Regions from separate parts of the Streptomyces sp. NPDC048718 genome, predicted to be linked through region 2. Evidence: riboswitches for the same ligand, from Rfam matches in the RefSeq annotation. Region 2 holds a riboswitch; each other region holds the start of a gene.
What was found. Region 2 has a riboswitch for thiamine pyrophosphate ahead of thiC (phosphomethylpyrimidine synthase ThiC). Riboswitches for the same ligand answer to the same signal wherever they lie in the genome.

Region 1: it holds a riboswitch for thiamine pyrophosphate, as region 2 does, so the genes downstream of both, ACGFRB_RS10410 (thiamine ABC transporter substrate binding subunit) here and thiC (phosphomethylpyrimidine synthase ThiC) in region 2, are expected to answer to the same signal.
Region 3: it holds a riboswitch for thiamine pyrophosphate, as region 2 does, so the genes downstream of both, thiO (glycine oxidase ThiO) here and thiC (phosphomethylpyrimidine synthase ThiC) in region 2, are expected to answer to the same signal.

Annotation. Positions count from the first base shown of each region.
Region 1 covers NZ_JBICVG010000004.1:483,474-489,999, reverse strand. The annotation lists gene ACGFRB_RS10415 (ABC transporter permease) at 1-416, opposite strand, end outside; gene ACGFRB_RS10410 (thiamine ABC transporter substrate binding subunit) at 527-1,624, opposite strand; TPP riboswitch at 1,717-1,838, opposite strand; gene rlmN (23S rRNA (adenine(2503)-C(2))-methyltransferase RlmN) at 2,159-3,271, opposite strand; gene ACGFRB_RS10400 (phosphatidate cytidylyltransferase) at 3,381-4,553, opposite strand; gene frr (ribosome recycling factor) at 4,942-5,499, opposite strand; gene pyrH (UMP kinase) at 5,633-6,397, opposite strand.
Region 2 covers NZ_JBICVG010000010.1:108,762-115,287, forward strand. The annotation lists gene ACGFRB_RS20485 (DUF5326 family protein) at 1-37, shown strand, start outside; gene ACGFRB_RS20490 (helix-turn-helix domain-containing protein) at 418-1,188, shown strand; gene ACGFRB_RS20495 (SsgA family sporulation/cell division regulator) at 1,326-1,760, shown strand; gene ACGFRB_RS20500 (YibE/F family protein) at 1,780-3,147, opposite strand; TPP riboswitch at 3,219-3,334, shown strand; gene thiC (phosphomethylpyrimidine synthase ThiC) at 3,329-5,122, shown strand; gene ACGFRB_RS20510 (hypothetical protein) at 5,215-6,081, opposite strand; gene ACGFRB_RS20515 (metallophosphoesterase) at 6,251-6,526, opposite strand, start outside.
Region 3 covers NZ_JBICVG010000003.1:420,740-427,265, reverse strand. The annotation lists gene ACGFRB_RS07555 (Rv2175c family DNA-binding protein) at 23-388, opposite strand; gene ACGFRB_RS07550 (NAD(P)/FAD-dependent oxidoreductase) at 432-1,757, opposite strand; TPP riboswitch at 1,860-1,972, shown strand; gene thiO (glycine oxidase ThiO) at 1,970-3,154, shown strand; gene thiS (sulfur carrier protein ThiS) at 3,271-3,471, shown strand; gene ACGFRB_RS07535 (thiazole synthase) at 3,477-4,271, shown strand; gene pknB (Stk1 family PASTA domain-containing Ser/Thr kinase) at 4,537-6,474, shown strand; gene ACGFRB_RS07525 (deoxyribonuclease IV) at 6,481-6,526, shown strand, end outside.

The DNA.
Region 1 (6,526 bases), on a different contig from region 2:
ACCGCGTAGTTGAAGAAGACATGGGCGAGGAGGATCGCCCACACCCCGTTGTCGAGCCGCAGACCCCACAGTTCGTCGAGCAGTCCGCGCCGGCCGGCCAGGGCGAGGAACGCCGTCCCCACCATCACGGTCGGCAGCACGAACGGCACGGTGACGACGGCGCGCAAAAGCCGCTTGCCGGGGAATTCGAGCCGTGCGAACACATACGCGCCGGGCAGCGCGACGAGCAGGGTGAGCGCTGTCGAGGCGACGGCCTGCCACAGCGTGAACCACAGCACGTCGAGGATCTCGGGCCGGGTCAGCGTCTCGCCGAACCCGCCGAACGCCCACGCGCCGTCCGGCCGGAGCCCGCGCCCCACGATGGAGGCGACGGGCCAGGCGAAGAACAGCGCGAAGAACGCGACGGGCAGCAGCATCAGCCCGAGCCGCGCCGCGTTGCCCCCGCGCCCCGGGGGCGCCGGGGCGGTGGGGGTGAGGGGAGCCTCGGACGCCCCGGATGTCTCCGGGCCCTTTGGGCTCTTCGGGGTTACTTCAGGACGAGCGAGGTCCACTGCTGAATCCACGGGTCGCGATGGTCGGCGATCTTCTTCGGGTCCATCGTCTCCGGCTTGTCGACGACCGCGCCGTGCTCGGTGAACAGGGCGGGCAGCGTCGCGTCCTTGGCGACGGGGTTGACGAACATCTGGAGCGGCATGTCGTCCTGGAACTTCTTCGAGATCAGGAAGTCCAGGAGCGCCTTGCCGCCCTCAGGGTTGCGCGCCCCCTGGAGCAGCCCCGCGAACTCGGTCTGCCGGAAGCAGGTGCCGGTGGACACCCCGGTCGGCGCGGTCTTCGGCCGCGGGTCGGCGTACAGCACCTCGACCGGCGGGGAGGAGGCGTAGGAGACGACGAGCGGTCGGTCGCCCTTGGCCTTCTTGCCGCCGGCGGAGCCGGAGAACTCCTGGTTGTAGGCGAGCTCCCAGCTGTCGACCGTCTTCACGCCGTTGGCCTTGAGCTTCTTCCAGTAGTCGGCCCAGCCGTCGTCGCCGTAGCGGGCGGCGGTGCCGAGCAAGAAGCCGAGGCCCGGGGAGGACCGCTCGGGGTTCTCGATGACGAGCAGGTCCTTGTACGCGGGCTTCGCCAGGTCGTCGAAGGTCTTCGGCGGCGCGAGCTTTCGGCCCTCGAAGTACGCCTTGTCGTAGTTGACGCAGACGTCGCCGGTGTCGATCGGGGTGACCCGGTGCTCCGCCTTGTCGAGCTGGAGCGCGCCGGGGATCCGGTCCAGGCCCTTGGCCTCGTACGGGGTGAAGATGCCGTTGTCGAGGGCGCGGGACAGCAGGGTGTTGTCGACGCCGAAGAAGACGTCGCCCTGCGGGGAGCCCTTGGTGAGGATCTCCTTGTTGACGGCCGCGCCGGCGTCGCCGCTCTTGAGGACCTTGACCGTGTAGCCGGTCTGCTTCGTGAACGCGGCGAGCACCTCCTTGGAGGCGCTGAAGGAGTCGTGACTGACGAGCGTGACGGTCTTGCCGGCCGTCTTCCCGCCCGTACCGGACCCGTCCGCGGCGGTGTTCCCGCCGCACGCGGCGAGGGTGGTGACCCCGAGCGCGCTCACGAGCGCGACGGCGGCCAGCTTCCCGCTGCTCATCTTGGTGTGCACTGGTTTTCCTCCTGGGTGTGACCAGGAAGAGACGCGGCCCTGCCCGCTCCGGGGATCCGGGCGCGGGCAGGGCGCAACAGCTCGAGTCTCGTCCGAACTTCCTACCCAGAATGACCTGGGCGAGGTTCAGAGGGTCTGCGGTCCCCCGGCCGACGGCCGGTCACCGCACTCTCAGCGCTGTGGCGCTCCCCTGTCGGAATATGCAGATGTGTTCGAACCCAGCGTACTAGGGCGTGTTTCGAAAGTCCCTCCTGGCCCACGACGCCTGGCACGCACGCTCGCTGCGTTGTCGGAGTCATCCAAGTACGCCCAGTACGAGGATGATCCTCCGCCTTGCGATCGCACGCACCAGACGCCGCAGACCCCGCCCTCCGGGCGGACGGAGCTACTTTCGACACACGCCCTAGGCGCGGTCCCCGCCGGGGCGGGAACCCGGGCCCGAACCCGGGCCCGAACCCGAGCCGGAATCCGGGCCGGGACCCAGCCGGGACCGGCCGGGACCCTGGCGGCCGGGGCCCGGGCTCAGCGCTCGGAGGCGGCGAGCTGTCCGCAGGCGCCGTCGATCTCCTGGCCGCGGGTGTCGCGGACGGTGACCGGCACGCCGTGGGCGGCGATGGCCTCGACGAAGGCCCTCTCGTCCTCGGGGCGGGACGCGGTCCACTTCGAGCCGGGCGTCGGGTTCAGCGGGATGAGGTTGACGTGCACCCGCTTGCCCTTGAGCAGCCGGCCCAGCAGGTCGCCGCGCCACGCCTGGTCGTTGATGTCGCGGATCAGCGCGTACTCGATGGAGATCCGGCGGCCGGACTTCTCCGCGTACTCCCAGGCCGCGTCGAGGACCTCGCGGACCTTCCAGCGGGTGTTGACGGGGACCAGGGTGTCGCGCAGCTCGTCGTCGGGCGCGTGCAGCGACACCGCGAGGCGGCACTTGAAGCCCTCGTCGGCGAAGCGGTGCATCGCCGGGACGAGACCGACGGTGGAGACGGTGATGCCGCGCTGCGACAGGCCGAGGCCGTCGGGCTCGGGATCGGTGAGCCGGCGGATGGCGCCGACGACCCGCTTGTAGTTGGCGAGCGGCTCGCCCATGCCCATGAAGACGATGTTGGACAGCCGGGCCGGTCCGCCGGGGACCTCGCCGTCGCGCAGGGCGCGCATGCCGTCGACGATCTGGTGGACGATCTCCGCGGTCGACAGGTTGCGGTCGAGTCCGGCCTGGCCGGTGGCGCAGAACGGGCAGTTCATGCCGCAGCCGGCCTGCGAGGAGATGCACATGGTGACCCGGTCCGGGTAGCGCATCAGGACCGACTCGACGAGGGTGCCGTCGTGCAGCCGCCACAGGGTCTTGCGGGTGGTGTCGTCGTCGCAGGAGACGTGCCGGACCACCGACATCAGGTCGGGCAGCAGCTCCCCGGCCAGCTTCTCGCGGGAGGCGGCGGGGATGTCGGTCCACTCGGCCGGGTCGTGCGCGTACCGGGCGAAGTAGTGGGTGGACAGCTGCTTGGCGCGGAACGGCTTCTCGCCGATCGCGGCGACCGCTTCCTTGCGCTCGGCGGGCGACAGGTCGGCGAGATGCCGCGGGGGCTGCTTGGCCCCGCGGGGGGCGGTGAAGGTCAGTTCTCCGGGAAGTGGACGGGCCACGGCGGGCGTCTCCTCAAGACGACGAGGTCCGACGTCCCCACGGTGGCGGGGAGTACGAAGGGCCCGCGGCGACACGCCACAGGCCCTTCCAGCGTACCGCTGTCGTCCGTCAGCCGGTGCCCACGAAGAGCGCGAGCAGCAGCCACACCACCGGCGCCGACGGCAGGAGCGAGTCCAGCCGGTCCATGATGCCGCCGTGCCCGGGGAGCAGGGTGCCCATGTCCTTGATGCCGAGATCCCGCTTGATCATCGACTCGCCGAGGTCGCCGAGCGTGGCGCTGGCCGCGACCGCGAGGCCGAGCAGCAGGCCCTGCCACCAGACGCCGCCGTCGATGAGGAATTCCATGCACAGCGCGCCCGCCGCCATCGTGAAGCCGATGGCGCCGGCCAGGCCCTCGCGGGTCTTGCCGGGGCTGATGCGCGGGGCGAGCTTGTTCTTGCCGAAGCGCCAGCCGACCGCATACGCGCCGGTGTCGCTGACCACGGTGAGCAGCAGGAAGGTCAGCACCCGCCACGGCCCGTCGTCCGGAGTGAGCAGCATCGTCACGAACGTGGCCAGGAAGGGCACGTAGAACAGGGCGAAGACGCCCGCCGTGACGTCCTTCAGATAGCCCTCGGGCGGTTCGGTCATCCGCCAGACGAGGACGGCGAGTGCCGTGAGGGCGGTCGCCACCCAAGCGCCTTCGGCACCCCGCACGTATCCGGCGACCACCATGGCGGCGCCGCCGACAGCGAGCGGGATCAGCGGGGCCTTGATCTCCTTGCGTTCCTTCAGCCGGGAGGTCAGTTCCCACAGGCCGACGACGACCGCCAGGGCGACGACGCCGACGAAGACCGGCTTCCAGATGAAGAGGGAGGCGATGATGACGGCGCCGAGGCCGACGCCGACTCCGATCGCCGCGCCCAGGTCACGGCCCGCGCTCTTCTTCTGCCGCGGCTGCCGCCGGGGCGGGGGCGTGGCCGCCGGCGGCTGGGAGGGGCTGGACATGGGCTCCTGCGGGTGCTCGTGCGCCGGCGGCGTCTGGTCGTGGAACGCGGGCTGGTGAAACCCCGGCTCGCCGGGATCCGGCTCGGGCGGCGACGCGTGCGCGTAGGCCGGTGCCGGCTGCGCCGGATCGTACCGGTGTCCCGGCGCGTGGCCGGGCCCGGGTCCGTATCCGGTGCCGGGGCCGTAACCCGGTCCGGGGACGTACCACGGCTCCTCGCCGTGGCTCCGGCCGTGGCCGTGACCGTAGTCGTGGTCCAAGCCGTGGCTCTGGTCATGGCCGTAGCCGTGGGCCATGCCATGGCCATGGCGCTGTTCCGGTGCCCGGCCCGTTCCCTGGGCGGGTCCGTACGCCGGTCCCGGTCCCGTTCCCCGGACGGCCCCTGGCTCCTCGGGGAACACCGGATTCCCGGGGAATCCGGCTCCCTGCGGGACACCGTGGCCGTGCGGGGCGGCGGGGGCCGCGTACGGGTGATCGGCCGCCGGGGGACCGCTCGGGTGAGCGATCCCCCGGCCGTGAACGTCCTGGTCGTCGCCGGCGGGCGCCCCGGACACGACGGACAGCGGCCGCGTACGTGTCGTCGGGTGCGCCTCGTGGGCGTGGGCGGGACCCGCCGGGGCAGGCCCCTGGCCGGGCCCCGGTCGGCCGTATCCGGCCGGGGCCCTCCAGGATGAGTCGTTCACATCAGACCTCGAGGAGCTCGGCTTCCTTGTGCTTGAGCAGCTCGTCGACCTGCGCGACGTACTTCGCGGTGGTGTCGTCGAGCTCCTTCTCCGCGCGGCGGCCGTCGTCCTCGCCGACCTCGCCGTCCTTGACGAGCTTGTCGATCGTCTCCTTGGCCTTGCGGCGCACGGAGCGGATGGAGATCTTGGAGTCCTCGGCCTTGCCCTTGGCGACCTTGATGAACTCCTTGCGGCGCTCCTGCGTCAGCTCCGGGAAGACCACCCGGATGATGCTGCCGTCGTTGCTCGGGTTGACGCCGAGGTCCGAGTCGCGGATGGCCTGCTCGATGTTGCGCAGCGCGCTCTTGTCGAACGGGGTCACCACGGCCATGCGCGGCTCCGGCACCGAGAACGACGCCAGCTGATTGATCGGGGTGGTGACACCGTAGTAGTCGGCCACGATCTTGTTGAACATCGCCGGGTGCGCACGGCCGGTGCGGATCGCGGCGAAGTCCTCCTTGGCGACCACGACGGCCTTCTCCATCTTTTCCTCGGCCTCGAGGAGGGTCTCTTCGATCACCAGTTGCTCCTGCGTGTCGTCGCGTTGTGTCCTGCACGGTGTACGACCGGCAGGGCTCTGTCCATCCCCCTCGCGGGGACCGTCCCCCTCATGGGGGGGGTGCGTCCCCTCGCGGGGTGGTTCCCGGTTCGGGTCAGGCCCGGGTGCCCTGGTCGCTCACGAGCGTGCCGATCTTCTCACCCTTCACCGCGCGGGCGATATTGCCTTCGGCGAGCAGCTCGAAGACGAGGATCGGAAGGTTGTTGTCCCGGCACAGGGTGATGGCGGTGGCGTCGGCGACCTTCAGATCGCGGGACAGCACCTCCCCGTACTCCAGCGCGTCGAACTTGACCGCGTCCGGGTTCTTCTTCGGGTCGGAGTCGTAGACACCGTCCACGCCGTTCTTGCCCATGAGCAGGGCTTCGGCGTCGATCTCCAGGGCACGCTGGGCGGCCGTGGTGTCGGTGGAGAAGTACGGCATGCCCATGCCCGCACCGAAGATGACCACGCGGCCCTTCTCCAGGTGGCGCACGGCGCGCAGCGGGATGTAAGGCTCGGCGACCTGGCCCATCGTGATGGCGGTCTGGACGCGGGAGTCGATGCCCTCCTTCTCCAGGAAGTCCTGGAGGGCGAGGCAGTTCATCACGGTTCCGAGCATGCCCATGTAGTCGGAGCGTGCCCGGTCCATGCCGCGCTGCTGGAGCTCGGCACCACGGAAGAAGTTGCCGCCGCCGATGACGATCGCGATCTCCGCGCCGTCGCGCACGACCGCGGCGATCTCGCGCGCGATCGCGTGCACCACATCCGGGTCGACTCCGAGGCCGGTGCCTCCGGAGAATGCCTCTCCGGACAGCTTCAGCATGAAGCGGCCGGCCTTCTTACCGTTCTTGTCGTCGCCCTGGGCGGCGCCCTGATTCATGGAGATCTCCTCGTGCACATACGAAGAAGGCCATTGCCTGGGGTCCTTGCGGCTTCCCGTACGGCAATGGCCTCCTCGTCAGATCTGCGGCCGTCCCGCGCGAGCGGGTGCGGCTGCCTCAGACCCTAC
Region 2 (6,526 bases):
CAGGGTCACCTCGGGCGGCTCGCGCGGGGGCTGGTGACACCGGCGGCTCCCGGCCGGCCCCTTCGGACCGGCCGGACCGACGGGATGGACCGGATCGACGGGGGCGAGAGGGCGGGTGCTCGCCAGGTCGTGTCTTCAAAGTGCCCCTCCCAGGCGAAGCTCCGGGGGAGGCAGTTTGAAGACACGGTCTAGCACGGGCTCTTCGTCGGTTCGAGGCCCCCGTCGGCTTTTAGCCCGGCCGGGGGAACGCGCAGGTTGAAACGGGGGTACCCGTGTGACCTGCCATTAGAGTGGAAATCCTCTGCCGCTCCCGGAGGTTCAGGTCTCGGCCTTTACGGTTCCAGGCCGCGGCGGGCGCGCGGGGGAGGCCCCCGCGGGCGGGTGCGACGCACTCGTCGACACGCCTGGGGGTGACCTGTGGCCACTGCTTCGCAGCCCGCTGCTCCTACCCTGATCGGCTCAGTGCAGCGAGCCCTGAGACTGCTGGAGGCCGTGGGCTCCCACGGGGACGGGGCCCCCGCCAAACAGCTGGCACGCGAAGCGGGACTGTCGCTGTCCACCGCGTACCACCTGCTCCGCACCCTGGCGCACGAGGGCTATCTGCGCCGTGAGAAGGGTGTCTTCCTCCTCGGTGACGCCGCCGGCCGACTGGCCGGCGGCGCTGCTGTGCAGAATCGTCGCACCAAGATCGAGGAGTCGCTCGCCCACTGGCGCGACACCATCGGGGTGCCCCTCTACTTCGCCCTGTACCGCGAGGGCGAGATCGAACTGGTCTCCGTCGCCGACGCTCCGGCCTCCCCGGCCGTCGAGGAGTGGGCCGACTTCCGGGAGACCGGCCACGCGCACGCGCTCGGACAGTGTCTTCTCGGTCAACTCGATCCGAAGAGCCGTCAAGAACATCTCGACCGTCACCCGGTCCGAACCCTCACGCCGTATACGGTGCGTAGTCAACATGAGCTTCTGGACCGTTTGGGTGGAATTGGGCGAATGGAGCCCCTGGTGGAACGCCAGGAATATGCGCTCGGCACAGTCTGTGGTGCCATCCCTATCACCGTGGGCTCCACGGCCGCCGCGCTGGCCCTTTCCCTGCCCCTGCACCAGGAAGAACGGTTGCTGCCCGCAGTCGAATGGCTACGCAATGAGGTCGGATCGCTCTTCTCCTCCCTCGCCCTCTCTATCAGTATCTGAAAAATCACTCCTTGTGATCTGCTAGCGCTTACAGCACGATTGCGTCAAGAGGGCCATGGTGGATCATTCCTGGCCGTTTCGACCACAGCTTTCACCAAGCCTGCGTACACAACTGCCCATCCGATGCGGGGTACATGATGCGAGAGACGGTTCAGGCCGAGGTCCTGATGAGCTTCCTCGTCTCCGAGGAGCTCTCCTTCAGGATCCCGGTGGAACTGCGATACGAGACCGGTGACCCCTACGCGGTGCGGATGACGTTCCATCTCCCCGGGGACGCGCCCGTGACCTGGGCATTCGGTCGAGAACTCCTGCTTGACGGGATCAACGGACCCAGCGGGGACGGCGACGTGCACATCGCGCCGACCGACCCCGACGGACTGTCCGATGTCATGATCCGGCTCCAGGTCGGCGGCGACCGCGCCCTGTTCCGGGCGAGTGCGCCACCGCTGGTCGCCTTCCTCGACCGTACGGACAAGCTTGTCCCGCTCGGTCAGGAACGGACACTCGGCGACTTCGAAGACCACCTGGAGGCGGCACTCGGACGGATTCTCGCCGAGGAGAACGCGGGCTGAGCCCGCGCCCGGAGTGGTGTCACTTGGCCCGGCGCCGCCGACCGCCGCCGCCTTTCCGACCGTTCCACCCCGCCGGTCGTCCCACCGGCTGTCCCCCTTCCCGTTCCGCCGGCGCGTCCCCGGCGCCCGGCCGGTCCGCCGACACCACGAGCGCCGCGAGCGCGGTGGTGACCGGGACCGACGCGACCAGACCGATCGACCCGACCAGGGTCCGCACGATCTCCTCAGCGACCAGCTCGCTGTTGGCCACCGTGCCCACGCTGCTCTGGGCGATGGAGAACAGCAGCAGCAGCGGCAGCGCCGCGCCCGCGTAGGCGAGCACCAGGGTGTTCACCACCGAGGCGATGTGGTCACGGCCGATCCGGATGCCCGCCCGGTACAGCGCCCGCGGTCCCATGGCCGGGTCCGCCTGGTGCAGCTCCCAGACCGCCGACGTCTGGGTGACGGTCACATCGTCGAGCACGCCGAGCGAGCCGATGATGATGCCGGCGAGCAGCAGACCCGACATGTCGATGTCCGGATAGAGACCGTGGATGAGGCCGGTGTTGTCGTCCGTGTTGCCGCTCAGCGAGGCCCAGCCGATGAAGAACGAGCCGAGCAGACCGATCAGCAGCAGGGAGACGAGCGTGCCGAGCACCGCCACCGAGGTGCGCGCCGACAGACCGTGACACATATAGAGCGCGATCAGCATGATCGCGCTCGATCCCACGACGGCCACCACCAGCGGATTCGACCCCTCGATGATCGCCGGCAGGATGAACAGGGTCAGCAGCGCGAAGCTCACGACGAGCGCGATCAGCGCCATCACCCCACGCATCCGGCCGACGAGCACGACGACCAGCGCGAAGATGCCGGCGAGCACGGCGAGCGGCACCTTCCGGTTCACATCGGTGACCGAATACTGGAGTTCGCGCGGTGCGTCCGGCGCGTACGCGACGATCACCCCCTGCCCCTGGCGGAGCTGGCGCGGCGCGTCCGGCGGGACGATCTCGGTGAAGGTGCGGCCCTTGTGCGGACCCGTCGTGACCTCGACCGTGGCCTTCGCGCACAGCTTCTCCGCGGCGTTCGTCGCCGCGCTGTCCCCCGGGGCCGGCTCTCCGGCGCCCGGTGCCTGGGCGGCGTTCACGTCCTTGCAGTCCAGGTGCGCGACGGAGACGACCCTGCCCTGCTCGGTCTGCCGGTCGAAGCCGACCCCCGTGCGATGGTGCGCCGGGGCGCTGCCCGGCCACAGCATCACCAGGCCGACGACCACGGCCGCGGCGAAGGGGACGAGGACCGCGGCGATGACCCTTCTCAGGTGCAGGGAGACGGGCGCGGCCGGCCCGTGGTGGTGGCTGTGGCCCTGTGAGGGGCCGTGCGGATCGGGGGCGTGGGGCGTCGGGTTCACCGGTCGATCATCCCAACAGGGTCCGAGGCCCACTGTTCAGCGCGCCAGAGATGGCGCTAGCGTGGTGACGCCTTTGCACACGCGGGAGCTCGGAGCACCGGGCTGAGAGGGCGCTGACGATTCGCTGCGCCGACCGCCGAACCTGTTACCGGGTAATGCCGGCGTAGGGAGATTCGGTCATATGACCATTCAGGATGCGCACACCCCTGCCTCCGATCGGAACGAGCGGCAGGAGCGCACGCCGGGCTGGCACAAGGGATACGTCGAGGGCTCCCGCCCCGACATCCGGGTGCCGGTCCGCCAGGTGCACCTCACCAACGGCACCGACGTCACGCTGTACGACACCTCCGGCCCGTACACCGACCCCGCCTTCGACACCGATGTCCGGCGCGGTCTGCCGCCGTTGCGGGAGAACTGGATCACCGGCCGGGGCGACACCGAGGCATATGCCGGTCGGCCCGTCCGCCCCGAGGACGACGGCCTCAAGCACACCTCGCCGCGCGGCGGGCTCAGGAACCTCGACGCGGTGTTCCCCGGCCGTCCGCGGCTGCCGCGCCGGAGCCGGACCGGGCGGGCGGTGACCCAGCTCGCGTACGCCCGGCGCGGCGAGATCACGCCCGAGATGGAGTTCGTCGCCCTCCGGGAGAACGTCTCCTCCGAGGTCGTCCGGGAGGAACTCGCGGCCGGCCGGGCCGTTCTGCCGGCCAACGTCAACCACCCCGAGATCGAGCCGATGATCATCGGCAAGCGTTTCCTGGTGAAGGTCAACGCCAACATCGGCAACTCCGCGGTCACCTCCTCCATCGAGGAGGAGGTCGAGAAGATGACCTGGGCGACGCGCTGGGGCGCCGACACGGTCATGGACCTGTCCACCGGTCGCAACATCCACACCACCCGCGAGTGGGTGCTGCGCAACTCCCCCGTCCCGATCGGCACGGTGCCGCTCTACCAGGCGCTGGAGAAGGTCGACGGCCGGGCCGAGGAACTGACCTGGGAGATCTACAAGGACACCGTCGTCGAGCAGGCCGAGCAGGGCGTCGACTACATGACGGTGCACGCCGGTGTCCTGCTGCCGTACGTGCCGCTGACCGCGCGCCGCAAGACCGGCATCGTCTCGCGCGGCGGCTCGATCATGGCCGCCTGGTGCCTGGCGCACCACCAGGAGAACTTCCTCTACACGCACTTCGAGGAGCTTTGCGAGATCCTGGCGGCCTACGACGTCACGTACTCGCTCGGCGACGGCCTGCGGCCCGGCTCGATCGCCGACGCCAACGACGAGGCGCAGTTCGCGGAGCTGCGCACGCTTGGCGAGCTGAACCGGATCGCCCGGCGGCACGACGTACAGACGATGATCGAGGGCCCGGGACACGTCCCGATGCACAAGATCCGCGAGAACGTGGAGCTCCAGCAGGAGATCTGCGACGAGGCGCCGTTCTACACGCTCGGCCCGCTCACCACCGATGTCGCTCCGGCATATGACCACATCACCTCGGGCATCGGTGCGGCGATGATCGCCTGGTGGGGTACGGCGATGCTCTGCTACGTCACCCCCAAGGAGCACCTGGGCCTGCCGAACCGGGACGACGTGAAGACCGGCGTCGTCACCTACAAGATCGCCGCGCACGCGGCGGATCTGGCGAAGGGGCACCCCGGCGCGCAGGCGTGGGACGACGCGCTGTCGGACGCGCGGTTCGAGTTCCGCTGGGAGGACCAGTTCAATCTGGCCCCCGACCCGGACACGGCGCGGGAGTTCCACGACGAGACGCTGCCGGCGGAGCCCGCGAAGACGGCGCACTTCTGCTCGATGTGCGGGCCGAAGTTCTGCTCGATGAAGATCAGCAGGAGCATCACCGAGCGGTTCGGCGGGGACGCGCCGTCGGCGAGCGACGCGGAGATCGCCGCCGGGATGCTGCGGAAGTCCGAGGAGTTCGCGGCGTCGGGCAACCGGGTCTATCTGCCGATGGCGGACGGCTGACCGGTCGGCTGACCGGCTGACCGGCCGGCGGGCCGGCCGACCGGCCCGCCGGCGACAGGGCGACCGGCTGATCAACGGCGGACGGCCGGTGATCAGCCGGGGTCGTGCCCCGGCGCGCCGAGGTCCGGCCCGGTGAAGTCGGGGCTGGTGAAGTCCGGGGCGCTGTAGCCGGTCCGGGGGAGGCGGCCGGTACCCGGAGCCGGGTTCGCCGGGTCTTCCTGGGGCTCCGGGCTCCCACGGTGTTCGTCCGGGGTCGGTGGCAGGGCGCGGGCGTCGCGGAGGAAGGGGACGATCCCCCGGTCCCGCAGCGCCCGGCGCCAGGCATCCTCGGCGCGCGCGGTCTCGTCGTCGGCGGTCGCGGCGGCGACGGCGGGAGCCCGGGTTGCGGCGGTTTTGTTGCGCAGGGCCGTGATCACCAGGGCCATCGCCCCGCACAGCAGCCCGGCCGCCGCACCGGCGCCGAAGTACAGGCCCGTGGTGAGCAGGGTGTCCGCGAAGGCGGGAGCCGGTTCGACGAGCCGGAGGACCGCCCCGGCCAGGAGCAGGATCGCGGCCGCCGTGCCCGCGAGGAGGGGAGCGAGGACAGTGAGGGCGGTGACGAGCTCCGTCCCGCGCGCGTGGGCGGGGCGCTGCGCCGTATCGCCGCCTCCGTGGGCGGAACGGGCCTGTTCACCGGCTTGCTCATGGGCCTGCTCGCCGGCTCGTTCACGGGCCCGGGCCTGCTCGCGCACCCGTTTGAAGTGGTCGTACTCGGTCGCGGCGGTGGTCGTGATCGGTTCCACGGCTTCCAGTGCCCGTGCGCGCAGCTGCGCGATGGTGGGCCGGGCGGCTCCGGCCGGGCCGGGGACATCCCGGCCGGGAACCTCCGCGCCGGCCATGGCGTGCAGCGCGTCGTCGAGGGTCTGTTCGAAAGCGAGACGGTCTTCGGTCAGCAGATGTGGGGCCACGTACATGTGCATCCCCCGATGCTCCGTGGGGGCCAAAACCGGCCGGAAAAGACTGCCGGTCGGGCGGAAACGGAGGAGGACCCGCCACGGAGGGACCGGCCGGGAGCGTGTGGCCGAGTACTGCGCGCGTGGTGGCGGGGCGTCCCGGGGTTCGGATTCCCCGGGTGCGTACGGTTATGCCTCAGGCGGGCAGGGGGAGTTGGACGACCAGTAGCTTTCCGGCCATGGTCACTCCGCCGTCCATCGCGATGGCCAGCCCGTCGGCGTAGACGTGCGGGCCGTCGACGACCGGACGCTCGTCGTCCTCGCCGTCCTCCGTGCCGACCTGGCCGAGGAGGTACGGGATCGGGCTGTGGCCGTGCACGATCCGCCGGCCGCCGTACGTGGCGAGCAGCTCGCGCACGGCGCCCGGGCCGCTTGCCTCGTCGCGGAAGGCGAAGCGCTTGGTGAACTTCCG
Region 3 (6,526 bases), on a different contig from region 2:
GCGGATGTGCGGGCTTCTCGGGTCAGACGGCGAGCGCCTGGGCGCGGCGCTTCACCTCCGTGCCGCGATTCTCGGCGAGGGCCTGCGCGGGGGTGCCGGGCAGGCTCTCGTCCGGAGTGAACAGCCACTCCAGCATCTCTTCGTCGGAGAAGCCGTCGTCCCTGAGGAGGGTCAGAAGGCCGACGAGCCCCTTGACCACCTTGCCGTCCTGGATGAAGGCGGCGGGCACCTGGAGCGCGTTGTTCTCCCCGCGGCGTACGGCGATGAGCTGGCCCTCGTTGACCAGCTGCCGGACTCGCGTCACCTGGACGTCGAGGAGTTCCGCGATGTCGGGGAGGTAGAGCCAGGAGGGGACGAGAGCATCGGTTCTTGCGTCAATCTCGGTCACAGGACAAGCGTGCCATCTCGGACCGACAGCCGGTAGTCGGGCCCTACCGGAGTGCCGCCTTCAGGGGGACGGCCGGGTCGGCGGCCTTCGCCGGGTCGACCTCGGCGCCGCTCTCGATCAGCCGGCGGCCCTGGGCGAGGTCGCGCGGGCGGCCGACGGCCAGCAGCGCCCGGACGGCGCCGTCGCGCAGCCACAGCACGCTCCAGGCCGGATCGGCCGGGTCGCCGCGCCACAGCAGGGTGTCGGTCTCGGCGTGATGGCCGGCGTACTGGACGAAGCGGCCGAACTGCTCGGACCAGAAGTAGGGCACCGGGTCGTACGGCGCGGGCGACGGCACCCCGGCCCCGGCCCCCGCATCCGCACCCGCCTCCGAATCGGCCTCCTCCCCCGCGCCCACGCTCGCGGCGGCCGTGCGCGCGGTCTCGGCGACGATGTCGGCGGCGACGGTACGGGGGCCCTGGAGGGCGTTGTCCCAGTGGTGGACGAGCAGCCGGGTGCCGTAGCGGGCGGACGGGAAGGACGCGCAGTCGCCGACCGCGTACACGTCGGGCAGCGAGGTGCGCAGCCGGTCGTCGGCCGTGATCGCGCCGTCCGGGTCGAGGGCGGCGCCGGAGCCGGCCAGCCAGCCGGTGGCGGGGCGGGCCCCGATGCCGACGACGACGGCGTCGGCAGGCAGGGCGGTGCGCTCGCCGGATCGCCCGGCGCCCTCGGCGAGGACGACCCGGCCCGGCTCGATGTGCTCCACGCGCGCGTTGAGCCGGAGTTCGGCGCCGCTCTCGGCGTACCAGCGGGCCATGGGCACGGTGACCTCGGCGGGCAGAGCGCCGGCCAGCGGCCGGTCGGCGGCCTCGACGACGGTGACGGCGCAGCCGGCCTCGCGCGCGGCGGTGGCGAACTCGGCGCCGATCCAGCCGGCCCCGACCACGACGACGTCGCGCCGGTCCTTGAGGACGGCGCCGAGGCGGCCCGCGTCGTCGAGGGTGCGCAGCAGGTGGACGCCGGGGACGCCCTCGCCGCCGGGCAGGGTGAGCGGGTGGGCGCCGGTGGCGACGACGAGGGTGCCGTACGGGACGGGGCCGGCCTCGGTGTCGATCTCGTGGTCGGCCGGGCGCAGTCCGGTGACCTCGACGCCGAGGCGGAGTTCGACGCCGAGGGAGTCGAAGTCGATGTCGAAGGCGGAGCCCTCGGCCTTGCCGAGGAGCACGGCCTTGGACAGCGGGGGCCGGTCGTAGGGCTGGTGCGGCTCGGCGCCGATGAGGGTGACGGGGCCGGTGAAACCCTGTTCGCGCAGGGCGACGGCGGTCTGGACGCCCGCCATTCCGGCACCGGCGATCACGACGTGGTGGGGTACCTGCTTCTGCTCGCTCACCCGGCCACCCTACGCACCGGACCCACCTGACACACCGTCAGTTCGCCGGGTGGCCGGAGGCGCCCTGTGGCGCGCCCCGGACGAGGGCTAGTGTGGCGGACGTAGAGCACTCGCGGGAGCCCGGACGCACCGGGCTGAGAGGGAGGCTGACCGGCCTCCGACCGTACGAACCTGATCCGGGTCATGCCGGCGAAGGGAGGGGCTGGACGCCCATGTCGCGTACTTCCGGCACGGCCGCGGTCGACGCCGCGGTCGACGTCCTCGTCATCGGGGGCGGAATCATCGGCCTGGTCACGGCCTGGCGGGCCGCGCAGCGCGGGCTGCGCACCGCCGTGGCCGATCCCGAACCGGGCGGCGGGGCCGCCCGGGTGGCGGCCGGCATGCTCGCCGCCGTCACCGAACTCCACTACGGCGAGGAGACCCTGCTCGGCCTCAACCTCGCCTCGGCGCGCCGCTATCCCGAGTTCGTCGCCGAACTCGCCGACGCCACCGGCGGTCTGGACGTCGGCTACCGCGCCTGCGGCACCCTCGCCGTCGCGCTCGACGCCGACGACCGGGCGCACTTGCGCGAACTGCACGCGCTCCACAACCGCTGCGGGCTCGTCTCGCAGTGGCTGAGCGGCCGCGAATGCCGGCGGCTCGAACCGATGCTGGCCCCGGGGGTGCGCGGCGGGCTGCGAGTGGACGGGGACCACCAGGTCGATCCGCGGCGGCTCACGGACGCGCTGCTGGTGGCGTGCGAGCGGGCCGGGGTGGTGTTCCACCGGGCGCGGGCCGAGCGGCTCACGGTGGTACGGGACCGGGCCGCGGGCGCGGTCCTCGCCGACGGCACCGCGCCGGCGGCCGGGCAGGTGGTGCTCGCCGGGGGCTCGCTGAGCGGCCGGCTCGACGGCGTGCCGGCGCACGCGGTGCCCCCGGTCCGGCCGGTGAAGGGGCAGGTGGTGCGGCTGCGGGTACCGCCCGCGTACGCGCCGTTCCTGTCCCGGACCGTGCGCGCGATGGTCCGCGGCGGCCAGGTCTATCTCGTGCCGCGCGAGAACGGCGAGCTGGTCGTCGGCGCCACCACCGAGGAGCAGGGCTTCGACACCACGGTGACCGCCGGCGGGGTGTACGAGCTGCTGCGCGACGCCCATGAACTGGTGCCCGGCATCACCGAGCTGCCGCTCACCGAGACCCGCGCCGGGCTGCGGCCCGGCTCCCCCGACAACGCGCCGCTGCTCGGCCCGAGCGCGCTCGCCGGACTGCATCTGGCGACCGGGCACCACCGCAACGGGGTGCTGCTCGCCCCCGTCACCGGCGACGCCCTGGCCGAGGCGCTGACCAGCGGCTCGCTGCCCGAGGAAGCGCGCCCGTTCACCGCCCGCCGTTTCGCGCCCACCTCCCTGGAGTACGCATGAACACCGACACCGACACCGACAGCGGTACGGACAGCGGTACCGGCATCGGCATCGGCACGGCTGCCGACGCCCCGGTGACCGCGACCGGGTCCGCGGCCACGACCCCGCCCGCGCCCGTGGCCGTGACGGTCAACGGCCGGGCCCGGACGCTGACCGGGCCGACGGCCCTCGCGGAGCTGGTCGCCGAGTTCACCCCGGCCCCCTCCGGCGTGGCCGCCGCCGTCAACGAGACCGTCGTCCCGCGCGGCGAGTGGGCGGCGACCCGGCTCGGCGAGGGCGACCGGGTCGAGATCCTCACCGCGGTCCAGGGAGGCTGAGCGCGATGTCCGACGACGTGTTCCCGCTCGGCGGCAGGGAGTTCTCCTCGCGCCTGATCATGGGCACCGGCGGGGCGCCCAGCCTCGACGTGCTCGACCGCTCCCTGGTCGCGAGCGGTACGGAACTGACCACGGTCGCCATGCGCCGCCTCGACCCGACGGTGCGCGGCTCCGTCCTCTCCGTCCTCGAACGGCGGGGCATCCAGGTCCTGCCGAACACCGCCGGCTGCTTCACGGCGGGCGAGGCGGTGCTGACGGCGCGGCTGGCCCGGGAGGCCCTCGGCACGAACTGGATCAAGCTGGAGGTCATCGCCGACGAGCGGACCCTGCTGCCGGACCCGGTGGAGCTGCTCGACGCGGCGGAGACGCTGGTGGACGACGGCTTCACGGTGCTGCCGTACACCAATGACGACCCGGTGCTCGCGCGGAAGCTGGAGGACGCGGGCTGCGTGGCGGTCATGCCGCTCGGCTCGCCGATCGGCTCCGGGCTCGGCATCCGCAACCCGCACAACTTCGAGCTGATCACAGCGGCGGCGGGCGTACCGGTGATCCTCGACGCGGGGGCGGGCACGGCCTCGGACGCGGCCCTCGCGATGGAGCTGGGGTGCGCGGCGGTGATGCTGGCCTCGGCGGTGACCCGGGCCCAGGACCCGGTGCTCATGGCCGGGGCGATGCGGCACGCGGTCGAGGCGGGACGGCTCGCGTACCGGGCGGGGCGGATCCCGCGCCGGCACTTCGCGGAGGCGTCCTCGCCCCGGGAGGGCCTGGCCCGGCTGGACCCGGAACGCCCGGCGTTCTGAGCCCTCTCCCGGGTAGGGGCCGGGACCCGGACTCGTACGCCGTACGTCCCTTCCTGTACGCCGTACGTGTCCGGGACTCGTACGGCGTACACCGCTGCCCGTACCCCGTACGGCCGGGCCCGCGCACCGTACGTACGCCCTTCCGCACCCTTCCGGGCCGTCTCCCGGGCCGGGAATCCGGCACGCCGATCCAGCACGTCACAAGAGCGCTGCAGAGCCCGGCCGGACGGGCGGGGCCCGGCCCGGGCCCTCGTAGACTCGACGGGTGGACACGACCCTTCAGGACCCCCTCGTCGGGCGGCTGCTCGACGGCCGCTACCGCGTCGACGCGCGCATCGCCGTCGGCGGTATGGCCACGGTCTACCGGGCCGTGGACACCCGGCTCGACCGCGAGCTCGCGCTCAAGGTGATGCACCCGGACCTCGCCACGGACGCCGCGTTCGTGGAGCGGTTCATGCGGGAGGCGAAGTCCGTCGCCCGTCTCGCGCACCCGAATGTCGTCGGGGTCTTCGACCAGGGCGCGGACGGCGCGTACGTCTATCTGGCCATGGAGTACGTAGCCGGCTGCACCCTGCGGGACGTGCTGCGCGAGCGCGGCGCGCTGCGGCCGCGCGCGGCCCTCGACGTCCTGGAGCCGGTGCTCGCCGCGCTGGGCGCCGCGCACCGGGCCGGGTTCGTGCACCGGGACATGAAGCCGGAGAACGTCCTGATCGGCGACGACGGCCGGGTGAAGGTCGCCGACTTCGGCCTGGTGCGGGCCGTGGGCTCGGTCACCGACACCACCGGCTCGGTCCTCGGCACCGTCTCCTACCTCGCGCCGGAGCAGATCGAGGACGGCAGCGCCGACACCCGGGCCGACGTGTACGCGTGCGGGGTCGTCCTGTACGAGATGCTGACCGGCGCCAAGCCGTACACCGGCGACACCCCGGCCCAGATCCTCTACCAGCACCTGCGCACCGACATGCCCGCGCCGTCCGCCGCCGTCCCGGGGCTCGCCCCCGAGCTGGACGCGCTGGTGGCCACGGCGACGGCCCGCGACCGCGAGGCGCGGCCCGGCGACGCGGTGGCCCTGCTCGCCCTGGTCCGCGAGGCGCGGGCCCGGCTCGACGACGCGCAGCTGGACGCCGTACCGCCGCAGGCCAAGGAGCCGGCGGCGGGCAACGGGGACGCCGAGTCGGAGGCACGGACCAGTGTGCTCCCCCGGCTCCGGCCGATGCCCGTGGAGCACACCAGCGTGCTGCCCACCCCCGCACCCGACCCTGCCGCCCCGGCGTCGGCGGCGTCTTCGGCGTCGGCGGCCGGTTTCCGCCGCCGGATCACCCGCGGGCCGCTCCTGATCGTCACCGCCGTCCTGCTCGCCCTCGGCATCGGGACCGGTGTCTGGTACATCAACGCGGGCCAGTTCACCCATGTCCCCGCCGTCCTCGGCCAGAGCGAGGCCGAGGCCACCCGGCGTCTGGCCGGCACGGGCCTGGAGGTCGGCGCGACCGAGCGCGCGTTCAGCGACGTGTACGAACGCGGCACCGTCATGGCCGTGGACCCGGCTCCCGGCGAGCGGATCCGCGGCAACGGCCGGGTGACGCTCACCCTGTCCCGCGGTCCCAAGGTGGTGAAGGTCCCGAACCTCAAGGGTGTCCCGCTCGCCGAGGCGAAGAAGCGGCTGGCCGACGAGGGGCTCGCGCCCGGTGTCGTCGGCTACGCCTTCAGCCGGTCCGTCGCCCAGGGCGCGGTGATCGGCTCCGACCCGGAGCCCGGCACCGAGCGCGCCCCCGACTCGGCGATCGCGCTCCAGGTCAGCAAGGGCGTGCCCGTCCCGGTCCCGGACGTCACCGGGCAGCCGGTGTCACAGGCCACGGCCACCCTCCAGAAGGCCGGTCTGAAGGTGGCGGTCGCGCCGGAGCGGGTCGAGTCCCCGGTGGACGCCGGCGCGGTCGCCGCGCAGTCGCTGGCCGTGGGCAGCCGGGCCGCCAAGGGCGACACCATCACGCTGACCGTCTCCAAGGGTCCGAGGATGATTCCCGTTCCGGACGTCGTGGGCCGTACCGTGGACGAGGCGAAGGACGCGCTGGAGAGCGCCGGCTTCACGGTGAAGATCTCCAAGACCTTCCCGTTCCTCGGCGACGAGGTCTCCGCCCAGTCCGTGCCCGGCGGGCAGAACGCCCCGGAGGGCTCCGCCGTCACCCTCACGATCAAGGGACTCTGAACTCTCATGCGCAATCCCGTCGGCGGTCATGTCCCCGTGGCCGGCGGCCTCG